Regions from separate parts of the Pseudomonas sp. M30-35 genome, predicted to be linked through region 1. Evidence: predicted binding sites of a transcription regulator. Region 1 holds the regulator's gene; the other holds the start of a gene.
The links. Region 1 encodes sigma-54, which starts transcription at its own class of promoters, with help from an activator protein. Its sites were predicted from a motif close to ANTGGCATNNANNTTGCTNT; they were not measured.

Region 1 (8,054 bases):
ACCGCTCATGGAAAAACCGCCCGCGCTGAAATGCTGGCGGCCGAGGCATTAAAAATCATGGAAGACCATAAAATCAGCGCACTGGTTGTAGTCGATGACAGCGATCGCCCTATTGGCGCGCTAAACATGCATGACCTTTTGCGCGCCGGAGTAATGTAATGACCCCAGAATTCAAGGAACGCGCTGGCGCGATCAAACTGGCAATTTTTGACGTTGATGGTGTACTCACTGACGGCAAGCTGTACTTTCTGGTCGATGGCGGCGAATTCAAAACATTTAATACGCTTGACGGCCACGGCATCAAAATGCTGATTAACTCAGGCGTGCGCACCGCGATTATCACCGGACGCAATAGCCCGGTGGTTGAACGTCGCGCGCAAAACCTTGGCATCCAACACCTTTACCAAGGCCGCGAAGACAAACTTGTTGTACTTGACGAACTCCTTGGCGAACTCGGCCTAAACTATGAGCAGGTCGCCTACCTAGGTGACGACCTGCCAGACCTGCCGGTTATTCGTCGAGTAGGCTTGGGCATGGCCGTCTCCAGCGCCGACCCTTTTGTGCGTCAACACGCGTTCGCAGTAACCCAAGCCAAAGGCGGCGAAGGCGCAGCTCGTGAGTTCTGCGAACTAATCATGCTTGCCCAAGGCACCCTTGAAGCGGCTCAAGCAGCCTACCTGTAGAACTGCATACTATGCGTAAACCACTGAACATCTTTCTCCTCTTGCTCGGCGTGCTGCTAGTCGCCGCCGCGGGCTATTGGAATATCAACCCAGACAGCTTTGCGGACAAACCGGCCAAGAGCACGGCACAAAACACAATTGATTTTTATGTGGTTAATTCTAAAACCGTACAATATCAACCAGACGGCGCATTGCATTACGAGCTGACTGCCGACAAAGTTGAGCATGCCAAAACATCAGATATCTCCTATCTGACGCAACCTGATCTGCTGCTATACCGCGGAACAGAGCTGCCGTGGCATGTGCAAAGTGAAAAAGGTGAAGTTTCGCCTGGCGGTAAAGAGGTCGAACTGATTGATAAGGTCCGCGTAAAGCGCACCGATGCAAAAGGTCGCCCAACCCTGCTTACAACCAGTCGCTTGACCGTAATTCCCGATAAGGAATATGCGCAGACCCAGCAAGCCGTTAGAATCGACGCAGCCAATGGGGTGACCACGGCGCAAGGAATGAAAGCGTATTTAAATGACGGCAGGATGCTCTTGCTGTCCAACGTAAGAGGCCAGCATGAGGTTCGTTAAAACCCTCCCCCTTCTGCTCTGCTTGGGTGCAGCGCTAGGAAGCGCTCACACTTGGGCTTTGCCCACTGACCGCGATCAGCCGATCCGCGTACAAGCAGACAGTGCAGAGCTCGACGACAAGCAAGGTGTTGCAGTTTATCGCGGCGATGTCGTTATCACTCAAGGCACCATGATAATCACCGGCGACACCGTCACTATTACGCAAAATGCCAAAGGCGAAATCGACGTATTTACCTCCGTCGGCCGCCCTGCATACTATGAGCAGAAACCTGCTGCCGACAAAGAGATCGTCAAAGCCTACGGCCTGACCATCCAATACTTTGCCGCTAACGAGCGCATCGTGTTGATTGACCAAGCCAAGGTCATCCAAGAGGGTAATACCTTCGAGGGCGAGAAGATTGTCTATGATACTCAGCGCCAAATCGTTAATGCTGGCCGCGCCAATGGTAGCAAAGTGACCACGCCGCGCCCGCGTATCGACATGGTGATTCAACCGAAGAACAAACCCACCCAAGGGCAGTAATTAATGGCTACATTGAAAGCCCAACACCTGGCGAAAAGCTACAAAAGCCGCCAGGTTGTCCGTGACGTTAGCCTGAGCATTGATAGCGGCCAAATCGTCGGCCTGCTTGGCCCTAACGGTGCAGGTAAAACCACCTGCTTCTACATGATTGTGGGCTTAGTCCAGGCTGACCAGGGACGCATTCTGATTGACAACCTAGACGTCAGCCACCAGCCAATGCACGGCCGCGCGCGCGCAGGCATTGGTTACCTGCCGCAAGAGGCATCAATTTTTCGCAAGCTCAGCGTTGCCGACAACATCATGGCAATCCTTGAGACGCGCAAAGAGCTCAACCGTGCTGGCCGCGAAGCTGAATTGGAGAACCTGCTTGAGGAGTTCCATATTCACCACATTCGTGACAACTTGGGCATGAGTCTTTCCGGCGGCGAGCGGCGCCGCGTTGAAATCGCCCGCGCCTTGGCAACTGCACCGAAATTCATCTTGCTCGATGAGCCATTTGCCGGTGTTGACCCGATTTCTGTTGGCGATATCAAGCAAATCATTCACCACTTAAAAGCCAAAGGCATCGGCGTGCTGATCACCGACCACAACGTGCGCGAAACGCTTGATATCTGCGAAACAGCTTATATCGTCAGCGATGGCCAGCTCATTGCGGAAGGCGACGCAGAGGCGATTCTCGCCAACCAGACAGTTAAAGAAGTCTACTTGGGTCATGAATTCCGTCTTTAACTGCGGTTTTTATCAACCGATAAGCCTCAATATCTAGGCAAAGCACTGCAGTTCAGGCATATAATTTGCTTCCTTGAGGCGCCCCAGGTGCCCTGTAGTAGATTGCGCAGAGACGCAGGTAAATAAGGTCTGCAATGAAACCATCGCTAGTCCTGAAGATGGGCCAGCAGCTGACGATGACTCCTCAGCTGCAACAAGCCATTCGTTTGCTCCAACTGTCGACCTTGGATCTTCAACAAGAAATCCAGGAGGCACTGGAGTCGAACCCAATGCTCGAACGCCAAGAAGAAGGCGAAGATTTCGATAACTCGGACCCTATGGCCGACGGAGCCGAAACCGCTACGGTTGAGCAGCCCCCGCAACAAGACACCTACCAGGAAACCAGCTTCCAAGACGCCCCACAAACCGTGGACAACCTGGAAGATGGCGAGTGGAATGAACGCATTCCCAACGAATTGCCCGTTGATACCGCCTGGGAAGATATCTACCAGACCAGCGCCAGCAGCCTGCCGAGCAGTAGCGACGATGACGAGTGGGACTTCACCACACGCACCTCCACCGGTGAAAGCCTACAGAGCCATATGCTCTGGCAGCTCAACCTGTCGCCGATGTCGGATAAGGATCGCTTGATCGCGGTCACCCTGATCGACTGTATCAACGTTCAAGGCTACCTCGAAGAAACCCTCGAAGAGATTCTTGAAGCCTTTGACCCTGAACTGGATATCGAGCTGGACGAAATTGAAGCCGTCCTGCACCGCATTCAACAGTTCGAGCCTTCAGGTATTGCCGCACGCGATCTACGCGAGTGCCTGACATTACAACTGCGCCAACTGCCCGCCAAGACGCCCTGGCTAACCGAAGCCCAGCGCCTCGCCAATGATTACCTTGACCTGCTTGGCAGTCGTGACTACAGCCAGCTCATGCGCCGCATGAAGCTCAAAGAAGACGACCTGCGTCAAGTTATCGAACTAATCCAGAGTCTCAACCCTCGCCCCGGCTCGCAGATCGAATCGAGTGAGCCTGAGTACGTGGTTCCTGATGTCATTGTGCGCAAACACAACGAGCGCTGGCTGGTAGAGCTCAATCAGGAAGCCATGCCTCGACTACGGGTGAATGCGCAGTACGCAGGCTTTGTACGCCGCGCCGACTCCAGCGCTGACAACACCTTTATGCGCAATCAACTACAGGAAGCCCGCTGGTTTATAAAAAGCCTGCAGAGCCGCAACGAAACACTGATGAAAGTCGCGACCCAGATTGTTGAGCACCAGCGCGGCTTCTTCGACTATGGTGACGAGGCCATGAAGCCTCTGGTGCTGCACGACATCGCCGAAGCGGTGGGCATGCACGAGTCGACAATCTCGCGCGTTACCACGCAAAAATTTATGCACACTCCGCGTGGCATTTACGAGTTGAAATATTTCTTCTCCAGCCATGTAAGCACCTCCGAAGGCGGAGAATGCTCATCTACAGCGATCCGCGCGATTATCAAAAAACTGGTTGCAGCGGAAAATGCAAAAAAGCCATTGAGTGACAGCAAGATCGCTGGTTTACTGGAGGCACAAGGCATTCAAGTAGCTCGCCGCACCGTTGCTAAATACCGTGAGTCCCTCGGTATCGCGCCTTCAAGTGAACGCAAGCGATTGATGTAGCAGTTGATGAACAGGAAAATTGTCTCAAGCAATATCGAACTGACGCCCTCTTGGATAAATGCAGCCATACTGCAAATATTCAGAGCGTGAAATGCCAGACTCGATGACTGAGTTTTTTCCGCGCCAAAGTGTTCCGGCGGCAGGCAAAACAGCCTGTCTCTTACACACGGCAACAAGGAGAATGCGGTATGCAAGTCAACATCAGTGGACACCAGCTAGATGTGACCGACGCCCTGCGTGACTACATCGACGAAAAACTCAGTCGACTAGAACGCCACTTCGACAAGATTACTAATGTGCAAGTCATTATGGAGGTCGAGAAGCTCAAGCAGAAAATCGAAGCCACCTTACACATTGCAGGCGGCGAAATAGTTGCTAATGCCGAGCATGATGATATGTATGCAGCAATCGATTTACTGACCGACAAACTCGACAGACAACTTATCAAGCACAAGGAAAAGCAGCTCGACCGTCAACAGGGCGCAATGGCCCGTTGATATCGCCCAACTCCTATGATCCGACTTGAAAATATCCTGACCCCCGGCCGTTCCTTGATGAACGTGCCGGGTGGCAGTAAAAAACGTGTTCTCGAACAGATTGCCAACTTGGTTGCGCGCGAACTGCCCGACCTCGATGGACAAGACATCTTCGAGAGCCTGATTGCCCGCGAGAAACTCGGGTCCACCGGTTTTGGCAATGGCATTGCCATTCCGCACTGCCGCCTGCCTGCTTGCAACGCGCCAATCAGTGCCTTGCTCAGACTAGAATCACCTGTAGATTTCGACGCGATCGATGGCGCACCGGTAGATTTGCTATTCGTACTGCTGGTTCCTGAAGCAGCAACGGACGAGCACTTGGAGCTACTTCGCCAAATCGCTAGCATGCTTGATCGCAGCGATGTCCGCGAACGTCTGCGCCAAGCGCAAAGCAATGACGCCCTGTATCAGGTTGTTGTCGACATACAGAACAACAGCTAAATGGCAGAGAATCTACATGCGCTTGATTATTGTCAGCGGTCGTTCTGGATCAGGTAAAAGTACGGCGCTTGATGTACTTGAAGACAACGGCTTTTACTGCATCGATAACTTGCCAGCCAGCTTGTTGCCACAGCTAGCTGAGCGAGCATTTCAGCAGGAAGATTCAGTTCGCCCAAATGTTGCTGTGTCCATTGACGCACGCAACTTGCCAAGCGACTTGAACATGTTTCCAGAGCTGCTTGAGCAAGTGCGGGCGCGCAATGTTCAATGCGACCTGCTGTATCTGGATGCAAACGAAGAAACCCTGCTCAAACGCTTCTCCGAAACACGTCGGCGCCATCCGCTGACCAACGACAACCGCTCGTTGGCAGAAGCCATTACCGATGAAGCTCTACTACTGGAGCCTATCATCGACCTGGCCGACTTGAAGATCGACACCACTCACCTCAATCTCTACCAGCTACGCGATACCCTCGCCCTGCGCTTGCTCAACAAGCCAGACCCAGGCACTGCATTTCTGGTTGAGTCGTTTGGCTTCAAACGCGGCATGCCAGTAGATGCGGACGTGGTGTTTGATGTGCGTTGCCTGCCCAACCCATACTGGCGTCCCGAGTTGCGCAACTTTTCTGGCCTGGAACAACCCGTCTCTGACTATTTAGACAACCAGGCGGATGTTCAGGAGATGTATCAAGACATCCATGCTTACCTGAGCAAATGGCTGCCACGCTTCGCTGCCAGCAATCGTGCCTATGTCACTGTCGCTATTGGCTGCACAGGCGGTCATCATCGCTCGGTGTATATCGCCAACCGGTTGGGCAAAGCCCTCAAAGCTCAGTTCAAAAACGTCCAGACTCGCCACCGCGACCTCAATTAAGGAATCGCCGCGATGCCCGCCTGTGAAGTAACCATTATCAACAAGCTAGGCTTGCATGCGCGGGCAGCGGCTAAATTTGTCGGCGTTGCCACACGCTACCCTTGCAGCATTAAAGTCGGCCGCACCCCGCAAAGTCTGGTTGACGGTAAAAGCATCATGTCGGTCATGATGCTCGCAGCCGGCAAAGGCTCCACAGTTCACCTGTTAACTGAAGGTGAACAAGACGAGCAAGCGCTGGAAGCAATCATCGAACTGATCAACAACTTCTTTGATGAGGGCGAGTAGCGCTCTGAGCCAATACTTGAGCTATCAAAAGGCTCGCAAGATGAAAAAAGGGAGCAATTAAGCTCCCTTTTTAGTGCTTAGCTATTGGTTATCAGCTACCTGCAACAGTCATACGCTCAATCAAGACAGAGCCGGTACGAATACTGCTGCGCAGCTCCAGATCATTACCAACAGCAACAATCTGCTTGAACATATCGCGCATATTGCCAGCAATGGTGACTTCCTGAACCGGAAATTGGATCTCGCCGTTTTCGATCCAGTAACCGCCAGCGCCGCGAGAGTAATCACCGGTCACCATGTTCAGGCCGTGCCCCATTAGCTCAGTCACCAGCAGGCCACGCCCCATGCGCTTGATCAGTGCTTGCTGATCTTCAGCGCCATGGGTAACAAACAGATTATGTACGCCGCCCGCGTTAGCGGTGCTTGGCATGCCTAATTTTCGCCCGGAATAAGTACCCAGCACATAAGACAGCAACTCGCCGTTTTCAACAAAGGATTTGGCGTAGGTTGCCAAGCCGTCACCATCGAATGCCGCACTGGCCATTGCCCGTGGAATATGCGGACGCTCATCGAGGCTTAACCACTCAGGGAAAAGCTGCTGACCGATTGTGCCTTCCAGGAATGAGGATTTACGGTAAATACTGCCGCCCGAGATCGCACCCAAGAAACTGCTGAACAGGCCTGTGGCCAACTCAGCAGCAAACAATACCGGCACTTCACAGGTAGGCACTGGCCGGGCACCAAGACGGCTCACAGCGCGCATGGCTGCACGTGCACCAATATCTTCGGGGCTGGTCAGCAACTCACCCTGCCGATTAACGTCATACCAATAGTCACGCTGCATAAGGCCGTTATCCTCGGCGATCATCACGCAGCTCAAACTGTGCCGGGTACTCGCATAACCACCGACGAATCCATTGCTATTACCATAGACCCTGCACCCCTGATGCGTGCTCAAGGAAGTGCCATCGGCGTTTTTGATACGTTTGTCGGCGTCGAATGCAGCAGCTTCGCAGCGTAGAGCATGCTCAATCGACTGCTCTGGAGTTATCGACCACGCATGGTATAGATCCAGATCAGGTAGATCTCGTGCCATCAGTGCAGCGTCTGCAAGGCCCGCACTTTCATCTTCCGAGGCGTGTTTGGCAATCGCCAGCGCTGCCGCAACCGTTTCACGAATAGCCGCATCCCCTGTCGCCGAGGTACTTGCTGAACCTTTCCGCTGACCGAGATAGAGGGTGATGCCAAAGCCTTGATCGCGATTGAACTCAACAGTTTCAACTTCACGCTGACGCACTGTAGTCGACAAACCTTGCTCAACAGAGACCGCGACTTCACAGGCACTGGCACCCTGCCTTTTGGCTTCAGCGATAATCTGCTCCACCTGAGCCTGTAACTGCGGGACCATTTGTGGGCCGACAACTTCTACTGAACTCATACCTACTCCTGAAAATATTTTCGCTGTGAGCTGCACCCTGTCGGGCCCAACCGCTTACAACTAAGAACTAACTGCTATCATGACGGCGTTTTCCACTGGATCGCCCCCATGTCTGAATACCTTGACGACTTCTCCGAAGAGAAAAGCAAAACCCAGGTCAAACGCGAGCTGCATGCATTGCAAGACCTCGGTCAACGTCTGGCTGCTCTAAAGCCTGACCTGCTAAACAAATTACCACTCACCGAAGAGCTGCGTACTGCGCTGGCTGAAGCCTCTCGGCACACAGCTAATTCGGCGAAAAAACGTCACGCCCAGTTT
Region 2 (8,054 bases), 1.0 Mb from region 1:
GCCAGAAAGACTTCGGTACCGGTTCTGAGGCACCGATGGCCAGCGTAGAGTTTACGGCCGAGGGGCACATTAGCCTGCGTCACATTGGTATCGAAATCGGTACCGGTATGTCGACCTCGCAAGCCTTGGTCGTGGCTGATTTTCTTGGCATGCCAGCGAGTGAAGTGAAAACCGGTGAAACCGAATGGAAAGAGTTGCAGCTCACCAGCGGCGGTAATCCCTACACCATGAGTCAGGCCGAGCAAGACAACTTCTTGCGCAACCCACGCTGGGTTGGAAAGCTGGCTTCGGCCTCGTCGGCAACCAATTCAGCGTACTACTTTAGCCACGCAACGCGTGAGGCCGCGCGGGTGCTGTTCAACCATGGTTTATGGCCAGCGGCGCTGCAGATCTGGCGCCAAGGTCCGTATGGCGGTCAGGCAAATCCATACGTGGTGCGCCGTGAAGATGCGCATTGGGTTGATGGCAAGCTCACCGCCAATGGCATGCAACCGCTGAGCTTTGCTGAGCTGGCCAAGCACGCGCATGAGCGCGGTCTTGTCACTGGCGCGACCGTGCATGGTTTTAACCGTTGGAGTTGGGCTGAGGCCGAGTTCAGCATTGATGGTGTCCGCGAGCGTTTGCCGCTTGATGGGCTGGCGGTGAAGTATGGGGAGGGGGCTGCGGACGTGAAAAAGGCACAGATGAACAGCGCCGGTTTCCACCTGCTGGACCGTCAGAATGTGCATTACCCGGACACCCAGCTCAATAACGCGGCGGTGACTTACTACAGTCCGGTGGCGACGCTGGTCGAGCTGAAAGTGAACAAGGGCACCCATGAGGTGCAGGTGCTTAATCATCACTCATGGGTCGAGTGCGGTCGGGTGTTGGTTGAAGAGTTGGTCAAGGGCCAGCTTGAAGGCGGGATTGCCATGGGTATTGGGCACGCGCTGATGGAGGAAATGCCGTTGTATGAAGGCGGGCCGGGGGAGGGTGACTGGAACTTCAACCGCTACCGTTTACCGATGTCGCGCCATGTTGCCGTCTGGAAGCAGAGCGCAGAAATTTTGCCGCCGCTGTCGGCAAGCGATCCATCGAAGGGTATTGCCGAAGTGGTGATGATCCCGATTGTCGGCGCCATCGGCAATGCCGTCGCCCACGCAATCGGTAAACGCATCCGCGATTTACCCATCACTTCTGCGCGCATCAAGGAGGCCCTCAATGGCTAATCGTCCGCTGCAACTGACCCTCAACGGTAAAACCGTCGACTCGGCGGACATCCCTGATGACCTGCCGATGATCGATTACCTGCACGAATACAAAAACCTCACCGGCTCACGCTTGGGCTGTGGTCAGGGTATTTGCCATGCCTGTGTGGTGATCGTCGATAATCCCGACGGTACCAGCGAAGAGGTGCGTACCTGCATCACCGGTGCGCACTACTTCGCAGGCAAAAAAGTGCGGACCATTGAAGGTCACGCGAGCCGTGATGAGCAGGGCAAGGTTACCGAGCTAAATCCGATCCAGCAGCGTTTCGTCGATGAGTTTGCCTTTCAGTGCAGTTACTGCGCACCCGGTTTCGTTAATGCCGCGACCTTATTGGTGGAGAAGCTTCAGCGTAAGCCGATCGTTAACAGCCAGCTGGAACAGGTTATTGAAGACAGCCTCGGTCATCATATTTGCCGTTGCACCGGCTACGTTCGCTACTTTAGCGCCACGCGTAATGTGTTGACTGATCTCGGTCTGGTTAAGGAGGGTTGAGCATGAAGTATCTACTCTCCTGTATGACCCTGGCGGCTGGCTTGGTTGTGCCGATGCTACAGGCACACGCCGATGGCCAGGTTGAGCGCGGCGCCTACCTTGCCCGTGCAGCTGACTGCATGGCCTGCCATACAAAACCAGGTGGCGCGCCCTATGCGGGTGGACTGCCAATCGTTTCACCATTCGGCACGATCTACGGCACCAATATCACCCCAAGCAAAGAGCACGGCATTGGGCTGTATAACGATGACGAGTTTTTTGCCGCGCTCGTCGAAGGTAAACGTCGCGATGGTGCCAACTTGTATCCGGCGATGCCGTATACCTCGTATCACCTGATGCCACGCGAAGACTCGGATGCTATTCACGCCTACCTGAAGACCGTCGAGCCGATTGAACGGGCTGCACCGGAAACCAGCCTGAGTTTTCCGTTTAACGTGCGCCTCGGTTTGATCGGCTGGAACATGCTCTACGCAGAAGATTTGCAGCTGCAATCGGCACAAGGCAAAAGTGCGGCATGGAAGCGTGGCCAGTACATGATCGATGTGCTCGGCCATTGCGGCGAATGTCACACCCCCCGCGGTGTGACGGGGGCCATGCAGCTGGATAAGCGAATGACTGGCGGTGTGCTCAACGGTTATCTGGCACCGAGCCTGCTGAGCGATGATCTGGCCGCTCGCGGTTGGAATCATCAAGACCTGAGTTCTTTTCTTAAGCATGGCATGAGCGCTCAGGGCACTATGTTCAACGAGATGTACCCGGTGTTTCACAATAGTACGCAGCACTTGAGTGATGATGACCTGGCGGCGATGGCGACATTCCTGCTCGGCGATCAACCGCCAGAGGCTAAAGTGCTAACGGAAGTCCCGTTCGATAAGCTCAGCCCAAGTGCACAGAACGGTCGTCAGGAGTACCTGAACGTGTGCGCCGGTTGTCACGCTGCGGGAGGCGAGGGCAAGCCACACATTGCGGTCGCCATGCGCGGCAATACCACCTTGCGCCTGGAGGACCCGCGCAACTTGCTGCGGGTGATTGAGGATGGCATCGGTGAGCAGCAATTCACAGGCTTCGAGCGTATGCAGCCTATGCCGGGTTTCGCAGGCAAACTGACTCAGCAGCAACTGACGGATCTGCTTAATTACCTTCGCCAGAGCTGGGGCGGTAAAACTGGAGAGCTAACGCTCAGTGCTGTGCAAAAACTGCAGGATGAAGCGCCGCAGATCAAGCATTAGACCCACTGATTAACGCTTAACTAAACACTAAACCCGCCGTCGCCTCCCAAGGTGGCCGCGGGTTTTGTTGTTCAGGGCCTGTTGCTTGAGCTTGAGTTTGAGTTGCACCGTCACAGAATGGGGCGTTTGGATTGGCGCGTGCTCCGTTTTGGTTCCACTTGCTTGGCTTGTACGGGCTGCTGGCGCGGGTTAAACCTTGCGCAAAGCCTCTGCGCCGCAGCCTCGGAACTGGCTGAGCAGGTTTGGCGCGTAACTTGCTCTGTTGATAGTTAGTTTGGTAACACAACCGCGACTGCGCGGGTGGCGGCCCAATGATCAATGGCGATCTGACGGCGTTAATCGCCACTGCCTGTTGCGCAAAATAGGGCGGTTGAGCCCCACAAATTAACAGGCAAAGGCGCCTGGAGCTGAAAAGCTCTAGGCGTCTTTTTTTTGCGTTTTAAAAACTCACATTCAGGGAAATAATATGTCCTATCTAGCGCCTGCTGAGTTTGTCAGCAAAATGGTGGATGCCGGCGAATCGAAGGTTTTCATGTCCACCCGCGACACGCTTATTCGCGCTTTCATGGCCGGTGCGATCTTGGCTTTAGCGGCTGTTTTTGCCATCACCATCACCGTGCAAACGGGCATGCCATTGGTTGGCGCCATGCTCTTTCCCGTTGGTTTCGTGATGCTTTACCTGATGGGCTTTGACTTGCTCACGGGGGTCTTCGTGCTCACACCATTGGCGCTGCTTGACCGGCGACCGGGCGTGACCGTAAACGGTGTGCTGCGCAATTGGGGGCTGGTATTTACCGGCAACTTTGCTGGCGCGCTAGCCGTAGCGTTCATGATGGCGTTCGTCTTCACCTACGGGTTTTCTACCAGCCCAGGGATTATCGGCGAAAAGATCTCGCACATCGGCGAGGACCGCACGCTGGGTTATGCCGAGTACGGTCTGGCGGGTTGGTTGACCATTTTCCTGCGCGGCATGCTGTGCAACTGGATGGTCTCGATGGGTGTTGTTGGGGCGATGATCTCGACCACGGTCAGTGGTAAAACCATAGCCATGTGGATGCCAATCATGTTGTTTTTCTACATGGGTTTTGAGCACTCGGTGGTGAACATGTTTCTGTTCCCGTCGGCGATGATTCTGGGCGGCAATTTTTCGGTGATGGACTATATGCTTTGGAACGAAATCCCGACCGCGCTGGGTAATCTGGTTGGCGGCTTGGCTTTCACCGGTCTGACGCTTTACACCACCCACATGAAGACTGCTCCCAAACGCAGTTTCAGCTAATTGTGCAATCACGGTCCGTCGCTCTGCCGCCGGATCGTATTGGGAGCAGCATGGCAACCCAGCTCAAGATTTCCGTAGGGCAGCACTCCGACAAAGGGCGTAAGGCTGCCAATCAGGATTTCCACGGTATCTACATTCCGCAAGAGCCGCAGCTCACCGCCAAAGGTATTGCCATTGCCTTGGCTGACGGTATTAGTAGCAGTGCTGTCAGCCATATCGCCAGTGAGTCTGCTGTGGCCAGTTTTCTCGGGGATTATTTTTGTACCTCCGATGCCTGGTCGGTAAAAAAGTCGGCGCAACGGGTATTGATGGCGACCAACTCCTGGCTGTACGCGCAAACGCGGCAAAGCCAGTACCGCTACGACCTCGATCGTGGCTATGTATGCACGCTCAGCGCCATGGTGATCAAATCAACTACCGCGCACATCTTCCATGCAGGCGACACGCGTATATACCGCTTGCGCGATGCCAGCCTGGAGCAGTTGACTGAAGATCACCGTCTTTGGGTTTCGCAGGACAAGAGCTATTTGAGCCGGGCAATGGGCATCGATAGTCATCTTGAACTCGACTACCGCACGTTTCAGGTTGAGGTTGGCGATCGTTTTGTATTTGCCACCGATGGCGTCTACGAATTTGTCAGTCCGGCGCACATGGTTGAATTGATTGAGGCACAGGAAAGCGATTTGAATGGCGCCGCGCGAGCGATTGTCGAGCAGGCGTACGCGCAGGGCAGTGATGACAACCTGACGGTGCAGATTGTACGGGTCGACAGTGTTGCGCAGCAGGACGCCAGCGAGTTGCAGCAGCAGTTGACTGAGTTACCTTTTGCGCCAGTGCTGGAGGCGCGAATGGAGTTTGATGGCTATCGAATCATTCGTGAACTCTACGCAAGCAGTCGCAGCCATATTTACCTGGCGCACGATATTGGCGCTGACACCGAGGTGGTACTAAAAGCGCCTTCGGTGGATTTGCAGCACGATTTGGCCCATTTAGAGCGCCTGATGACTGAAGAGTGGGTGGCGCGACGTATTAACAGCGCCCATGTACTTAAAGCACCCGCGCAGACGCGCAAGCGCAGCTATTTGTATAGCGTCAGTGAATTTGTTGAAGGGCAAACGCTGCGTCAGTGGTTGCTCGACCATCCACAGCCTGAGTTGGAAAAGGTGCGTGGCATGGCTGAACAAATCGGCAAAGGTTTGCAGGCTTTTCATCGCCTGGAAATGCTCCACCAGGATTTACGCCCCGACAACATTATGATCGACGCCAGCGGGGTGCTGAAATTGATCGACTTTGGCTCGGCGCAGGTCGCCGGGCTGATGGAAATGACCTCGCCACTTGCGTGCAATCAATTACTCGGTACCGCGCAATATACCGCGCCGGAATACTTTCTTGGCGAGAGTGGGTCACCGCGCTCAGACCAGTTCTCATTGGCGGTTATTGTCTATCAAATGTTGAGTGGTCGCTTGCCTTATGGCTGCGAGGTGGCGAAGTGCAAAAGCCGTGCAGCGCAAAATCGTCTGGTTTATCAGTCGTTGCGTGATAACGATCGCGAGCTTCCTGCTTGGTTGGATGATGTCTTACGCAAAGCGCTGCAACCTGATCCATTAAAGCGCTACCCGGCACTTTCAGAGTTTATTTTCGAGCTGCGCCAGCCCAGTCAAAACATTCTCAATAAACACCGTCCGCCGTTGCTGGAGCGTAACCCGTTGCTGTTTTGGAAAGCACTCTCGACGACTCTGCTGGGGTTGGTGATCTGGCTGTTGAGCAGGGGGTACTGAGCTGGGGATCAAACGCTGCAATTTGGCATTAGTCTGGTGCGTTTGCAGTGACAACTGCACCATCGGGGTTCTATTCACCGCCTATTTGCTGAGTTAGGTAGGCAGGTAAAGCGGCTCTAAGCTTGTGAAGTCGGGATTTCGGGGATATGGCATAACCCTTGCTTTTACTAGGTTAATGCTCTCGTTTATCGGGGGCCGCCCAGGCGATCAATGGCGATCGAGTTATCTGTAAAGATCATGGGCAACAAACGCTGAATCAGGCATTGCAGCCAGGGATTTAGCGTCAATGAACAGGCAAAGGCGCCTGGAACCTAAGGGTTTCAGGCGTTTTTTTTTGCTTCAAAAACGTGATTGGCTTGGATGGGTGCTCTATGAACTCCACTGTCGCAACCTTGAATAATCTGCAAACCCTGATCGTGATTGGCAATGGCATGGTGGGTCATCATTGTGTCGAGCAACTGATTGAGCGCGGTGCATTAGCCCAGTACAGCGTGCATGTTTTCAGTGAAGAACCGATGCGCGCATACGATCGGGTGCACCTTTCCGAGTATTTTACCGGTCGTGATGCCGAGTCTCTGGCCTTGAGTAGCGCCGAGCTCTATCAGCAGCCGGGTGTAACACTGCACTTGGGCGTGCCGGTGCTGGAGATTGACCGCGAACGCCGTGAGGTGATTACGGCTGACGGCTGTTTTCCGTTTGACAAGTTGGTGCTTGCGACAGGCTCGTATCCATTCGTTCCGCCTATTGAGGGTGCTGAAGGCAATTCGCGTTTGGTCTACCGCACACTCGAAGATTTGGACACTATTCAGGCTGCGGCCAAGAACGCGCGTCGCGGTGTAGTCGTCGGCGGTGGACTGCTTGGTTTAGAGGCGGCCAATGCACTCAAATCGCTAGGGTTGGAGGCGCATGTGGTTGAGTTCGCACCACGCCTGATGCCTGTACAGCTGGATGATCACGGAGGTTTGGCACTCAAGGCACAAATAGAGGCGCTAGGCGTAAGTGTGCATTTGTCCCGTGCGACGCAATCAATCAGTGCGGGTGATGAGTATCGCTATCGCATGAATTTTGTCGGTGATGAGTTTCTTGAAGCCGATCTAATTGTATTTTCTGCCGGTATACGCCCGCAGGATGCACTTGCCAAGCAATCCACGCTGGAGCTTGGGCCTCGTGGTGGCGTGGCGATCGACAACCAATGCCGAACCAATGACCCGCATATTTTTGCCATCGGTGAATGCGCGGCGTGGAATGGTGGTGTCTTCGGTCTGGTTGCGCCCGGCTATCAAATGGCCCGCGCGGTTGCCGCGCAATTATGTGGCGAGCAGAGCGATCCGTTTATGGGCGCAGACATGTCGACCAAGCTTAAATTGCTTGGCGTCGATGTCGGCTCAATCGGTGATGCACAGGGTGCAACTGCGGGTTCGCGCAGTTACCGTTTTATCGACGAGGCCACTGCCAGTTACCGTCGTCTAGTGGTTTCAGCCGATGGCAAACATGCCCTCGGCGCTGTGTTGGTGGGCGACAATAGTTATTACGACACGCTGTTGCAGTACGTGCAAAACGGCATCAAGCTTCCAGCCGATCCATCGTCTCTGATCTTGCCGCAAGGCGAGGGTGCGCCTGCGTTGGGCGCTGATGCGCTACCGGATAGCGCAACCATTTGCTCATGCCACAACGTCAGCAAAGGCGCCATATGCGCTGCGCTTGACGGCGGTTGTGGTGATCTCGCCGGCCTCAAGAGCTGCACCAAAGCTGCAACAGGTTGTGGCGGGTGTGCGGCTTTACTCAAACAGGTTTTCGAACACGAACTGACCGCCCGTGGCGTGGTTGTCGACAAGAGCTTGTGCGAACACTTTGCCTATACCCGCCAAGAGCTGTACGCGATTGTGCGCGTTGAAGGCATCGAGAGTTTCGAGGCGTTACTGGCCAAGCACGGTAGAGGTCACCTCGGCTGCGACATCTGCAAGCCCGCGGTGGGTTCGGTGCTCGCATCCTGTTGGAATCGTTCGATCACTGATCCGTTGCTGGTGC

Region 2: a site for sigma-54 is predicted at 6,172-6,191, ahead of nirB (nitrite reductase large subunit NirB). Genes of this name have one in related genera too.

The regions. Positions count from the first base shown of each region.
Region 1 is NZ_CP020892.1:3,877,079-3,885,132, forward strand. Features, by position in the region: gene B9K09_RS17930 (KpsF/GutQ family sugar-phosphate isomerase) at 1-159, shown strand, start outside; gene B9K09_RS17935 (HAD family hydrolase) at 159-683, shown strand; gene lptC (LPS export ABC transporter periplasmic protein LptC) at 695-1,261, shown strand; gene lptA (lipopolysaccharide transport periplasmic protein LptA) at 1,248-1,784, shown strand; gene lptB (LPS export ABC transporter ATP-binding protein) at 1,788-2,513, shown strand; gene B9K09_RS17955 (RNA polymerase factor sigma-54) at 2,648-4,162, shown strand; gene hpf (ribosome hibernation-promoting factor, HPF/YfiA family) at 4,351-4,659, shown strand; gene ptsN (PTS IIA-like nitrogen regulatory protein PtsN) at 4,675-5,139, shown strand; gene rapZ (RNase adapter RapZ) at 5,156-6,013, shown strand; gene B9K09_RS17975 (HPr family phosphocarrier protein) at 6,026-6,298, shown strand; gene pmbA (metalloprotease PmbA) at 6,390-7,736, opposite strand; gene yjgA (ribosome biogenesis factor YjgA) at 7,845-8,054, shown strand, end outside.
Region 2 is NZ_CP020892.1:2,827,468-2,835,521, reverse strand. Features, by position in the region: gene B9K09_RS13020 (xanthine dehydrogenase family protein molybdopterin-binding subunit) at 1-1,208, shown strand, start outside; gene B9K09_RS13015 ((2Fe-2S)-binding protein) at 1,201-1,740, shown strand; gene B9K09_RS13010 (cytochrome c) at 1,743-2,969, shown strand; gene B9K09_RS13005 (formate/nitrite transporter family protein) at 3,436-4,248, shown strand; gene B9K09_RS13000 (bifunctional protein-serine/threonine kinase/phosphatase) at 4,299-6,026, shown strand; gene nirB (nitrite reductase large subunit NirB) at 6,398-8,054, shown strand, end outside.